One region of the Paenibacillus sp. UNC496MF genome, then DNA from elsewhere that is predicted to be linked to it. Evidence: riboswitches for the same ligand, from Rfam matches in the RefSeq annotation. Region 1 holds a riboswitch; the other holds the start of a gene.
What was found. Region 1 has a riboswitch for thiamine pyrophosphate ahead of BMZ79_RS18380 (ABC transporter ATP-binding protein). Riboswitches for the same ligand answer to the same signal wherever they lie in the genome.

Region 1 (2,197 bases):
ACCGCAGCGATGATCCAAGCAAACGACACGCGCATGAAACAGATCACGTATACCGGCATTACGGAGCAGGACCTTGCGTATTTGAAAAGCGTCCGCCCGCTCTTCGAGCGGATCACGGACGAAGTCGTCGACCGGCTGTACGAACAGGTCGCCGCCAATCCGGAGATGAAGGCGATCATCGACCGGCACAGCACGCTGGACCGGTTGAAGGAGACGCAGCGCTGGTACTTCCTGTCGCTGACGGACGGCGTCATCGACCAGGCGTTCATCGACCGCCGCATCCTCATCGGCAGCATCCACTCGCGCATCGGGCTGACGACCGACTGGTACCTCGGCACGTACATGCTGTACCTCGATGCGGCCGTGCAGCACTTCCGGCGCATCGCGCCGGATGCATGGATGACCATCGTGCTCGCGCTGTCCAAAATGTTCAACCTCGACTCCCAGCTCGTGCTCGAGGCGTACGAGCAGGACGAGAAGGCGAAGATCCAGAAGCTGTCCGACGCGCGGCGGCACACGCTGACGACGATCAGCCGCATCGTCCAGGACCTGTCGGCGATGATCGTGGAGCTCGGCGGCAGCAGCCAGTCCGTCGCGGCGTCGGCCAGCCGCACGGCGGACATCCAGGATCAGGCGAACGCGAGAGTGCGCGGGCTGCAGGCCAAGATCGGCGAAATCGACGGCATCGGCTCGCTGCTGCAGGAGATCTCCGACCAAAGCCAGCTGCTCGGCATCAACGCCGCCATCGAAGCGGCCCACGCGGCGGAGCACGGTCGGGGGTTCGGCGTCGTCGCGAACGAGATCCGCAAGCTGGCCAGCCACTCCAAGGAATCGCTCGCCGCGGTCCGGGAGAAGCTGCGGGAGATCAACGGCGTCATGGGCGACGTCATGACGGACGCCGAGCGGACCTCGCAGCTCGCGCGCGATCAGGCGGCCAGCTCGCAGGAGCTGACGTCCTTCGTGCAGATGATCGAGACGATCACGCTGGAGCTCGAGGGCATCCGCTAGCGGCGAAGGGCGAACCGGGCCGCACCGGGCGACTGGCGACGGGCGGCGGGCGCCGACGCCCGGACCCGACGGGCCGACGCCGGCCTTCGCGGAGACGGACGTTCTTTTCACGCCGCCCCGCGTTGTGCTATAGTAAGAGCAACCGAATACCCGTTTTATTCGCTAGGGGAGTCTGACGACTGAGACGCGGAGCCGAATCCGCGGACCCTTGGAACCTGATCTGGGTGATGCCAGCGTAGGGAAGTGAATGGAATTCCGAACGACGACGCGCCTGGCGTTTGTTTCGCGGACCCGCCCATTCCTTTCCGGAGGAATCGGCGGGTTTTTTCGTATGCGCCCGAAAGGAGGATGCCCGCATGAAGACCGTTTTATCGCTGCGCGAGATTTCGTTCGCCTACGGAGCATGCGGCCGGCTGTTCGCGGGCTTGTCGATGCATGTCGCGGAGGGCGAATTCGTCTCCGTCGTCGGCGCGAGCGGCTCCGGCAAGAGCACGCTCTTCAAGCTGATCGCCGGCCTGCTCGAGCCGGCCTCCGGCGACATCGCGCTGTACGGGGATCGCGCCGCCCGCCGGCTCGGAAGCGTCGGCTACATGCCGCAGCGGGACCTGCTGCTCCCGTGGCGCACCGTGATGGACAACTGCCTGCTGCCCATCGAGCTGGCGCCGCGGGGACGCGCGAAGGACGGCGCCGCCGAGGTCCGGCGGCTGCTCGCGCGCTTCGGGCTGGAAGGGAAGGAGCGCGCTTACCCCGCCGAGCTGTCCGGCGGCATGCGGCAGCGGGTCGCGCTGCTGCGCACGGTCATGACGGGGCGCCCGCTGCTGCTGCTCGACGAGCCGTTCGGCGCGCTCGACGCGATGACCAAGCGGGAGCTTCACCGCTGGCTGCTCGGACTCTGGGGCGGCCTCGACAAGAGCGTCCTGTTCATTACGCACGACCTCGAGGAGGCGCTTCTGCTGAGCGACCGCGTCTATCTGATGCCCGCGGCCGGCAGCGGGGACGGTCTGCGGGAGCTGCGCCCCGGCCTGCCGCGGCCGCGGGACGCAAGCTTCAAATACGAGCCGGGCTTCGTGAAGCTCCGGCGGGAATTGGAGCTGCTGCTGGATGAACAGACGACGACCGTTCCGTGACCCGCTGTCGGCGCTCCTCGGGCAGTACGGCCTGTTCGCGCTCCTCCTGCTCGCGCTGCTCG
Region 2 (2,197 bases), on a different contig from region 1:
GGACGCCTTGATGACGTCGATGGCGCGGTCGACGTACGGAATGACGCTTTCCCCGTTCGGGGTGCGCGGCAAAATTTGAATGCTCAGCAGTGCGTTAGCCATGAATCAGTTCTCCTTTTCCGGCAGGAAGTCGTTGGTGAAGGCTTTATCGGCGTCGAGCGGCTTGTCGAGCAGCTTATGGTCGTACATCCAGTCGGCGTAGTTCTTCCACACCGTCAGCTTCTGCTCGCCCCAGCGCGGCGCGTCCGCTTGGTAGCGCGGGCTGAGCCACTTCTGGCTGGCGCGGACGAGATCCGCGTTCAGCTCGGGCACGGCCTTGATCAGCACGTCCGCGGCTTCGTCCGGATGGTCGATCGCGAATCGGTAGCCTTCGGCCGCGGCCGCCATGAACGCTTCCACGGTGTCCTTGTGCCCGGCGATCATCTTCTCGTTCGTCGCCAGCACCGGCGTGTAATAATCCAGCTTGTCGCTGTAATCGGTCAGATAAACCATGTTGATCTTCTCGCCCTTCAGCTCCGCCGCGACCCCGTCCCAGCCGTAGAAAATCCAGGCGAAGTCGATGTTCTTCTTCGTCGCCGTGAAGAAATCGGCGTCGCCGATGTTGGCGATCTTGACCTTCTTGAAGTCGCCTTTGTCTTCTTCCATCAGCGATTGAATAACCGCCGGTTCCGCGGGCGAACCCCAGCCGCCGTACGTCTTGCCTTCGAACGCCTTCGGCGACGTGATGTTCTTGACCGCCGGCGACGCGAAGCCGGAGGTGTTATGCTGGATGACCGCCGCGAGCGACACGAGCGGCACGCCCTGGATCCGCGCCTGCGTGACGCCTTCCTGGTAGCTGACGCCGAAGTCGGCGGCGCCCGTCGCGATCATCGTGTCCGCGCCCGCTTCGCCGGGCTGGATGATATCGACCTTCAAGCCGTGCTGCTCGAAGAAGCCTTTGTCGCGGGCCACGTACAGCCCCGTATGATTCGTGTTCGGCGTCCAGTCGAGCACGACCTTGATTTCCTTCAGCGCGTCTCCGGCTGCGGCATTCCCGCCGTTCGCGGCCGCGTTCGTACCGCCGCTCCCCGCGCCGTTCGCGGCGTTGCCCGCGTTCCCCTCGTCGTTCTTGGCACCGCAGCCGGCCAACGCCAGCGCCGCGATCAGCACCGTCGCCAGCGCGGCCGTCCAGCCGCCCCGTCTAATTTTGTGTCCCATGTCTCGTTTCTCCCCTCGCCTGCCCTCTTGCCGGACCGCGGATAATCTGCGAATCATGCTGCCCCGAATCGTGATCTGCGCCGCTCGGACGCCCGTCGTCTGCTACCTATCGTGCCCCGAACGCCGATGCGGCATCAGGCCTCGCTTGGCGAACGCGTGCGCCGGTCGTCCACGAACGAACCAAAAAGGCATCCCCCTTCCGGAGGATGCCTCTATCAGCTGCTTACGGCTTGCCACGACGCCGTGCCACGGCGTGCGCCAAGCAATTGTACGCGGTTCCTACGCTGGCATTATCCAGATCAGGTCTAGGGTCGAGATCGTGCGGAATCTCCTCTCAGCCGGCCATGCCCAGCTCCCCATCGCTATTCGATTGGTTGCAACGAGCTTATTATAGCAGACCTTCCCGTAAAATGGCACCCCCTCCGGAAAAAAAGCCCCGCGGAGGGGACCGGGCGAGCGGAAGCCGCGTTCGCGCATGAAAAAACCGGGGGTCAAGACCCCCGGCCGTTGCGAAATTTCTGCGTATGCGCCTTCGCCTCGTCGGTATTCGTGACGCGGTTGCGGCTCCATTCGATCAAAATCCGGTCGATGTACCGGAAGTGCAGCTTGCCGGCGAACACCGCTTCCTTGAGCGCGAAACGAATCAGCTCGTCCGGATACCGGTCCTGGTCGACCCAAGCGCTGATCGTCTCGCATTCCATCGGCGACAGCGGCCGGCCGAACTCCTGCTCGAACGCCGTATACAGATCCGCCGGCTTCGTCCACTCCGCCGCGTCCTGCGCCGCCCCCGGCGTCCGTCCGGACTGCGGCTCCCGTTCGGCGCCGACCGAGCGGCGCGCTTCGTCCGCCAGCCATTCGGCGCCGCGGATCAGGAAGCCCGTCCAGTTGTACCGTTCGATGACGATGCCGCTGACGGGATCGGCCTCTTCGTCGATCGCGAGCAGCCCTTCCTTGATCAAGCGGCCAAGCTGGCCGTGCGCCGTCTTCGGCGCGATGCCGA

Region 2: it holds a riboswitch for thiamine pyrophosphate, as region 1 does, so the genes downstream of both, BMZ79_RS06545 (ABC transporter substrate-binding protein) here and BMZ79_RS18380 (ABC transporter ATP-binding protein) in region 1, are expected to answer to the same signal.

The regions. Positions count from the first base shown of each region.
Region 1 is NZ_FORE01000010.1:113,199-115,395, reverse strand. Features, by position in the region: gene BMZ79_RS18385 (globin-coupled sensor protein) at 10-1,008, shown strand; TPP riboswitch at 1,163-1,267, shown strand; gene BMZ79_RS18380 (ABC transporter ATP-binding protein) at 1,365-2,135, shown strand; gene BMZ79_RS18375 (ABC transporter permease) at 2,110-2,197, shown strand, end outside.
Region 2 is NZ_FORE01000005.1:369,097-371,293, forward strand. Features, by position in the region: gene BMZ79_RS06540 (thiamine-binding protein) at 1-102, opposite strand, end outside; gene BMZ79_RS06545 (ABC transporter substrate-binding protein) at 106-1,197, opposite strand; TPP riboswitch at 1,457-1,566, opposite strand; gene BMZ79_RS06550 (DnaD domain protein) at 1,689-2,197, opposite strand, start outside.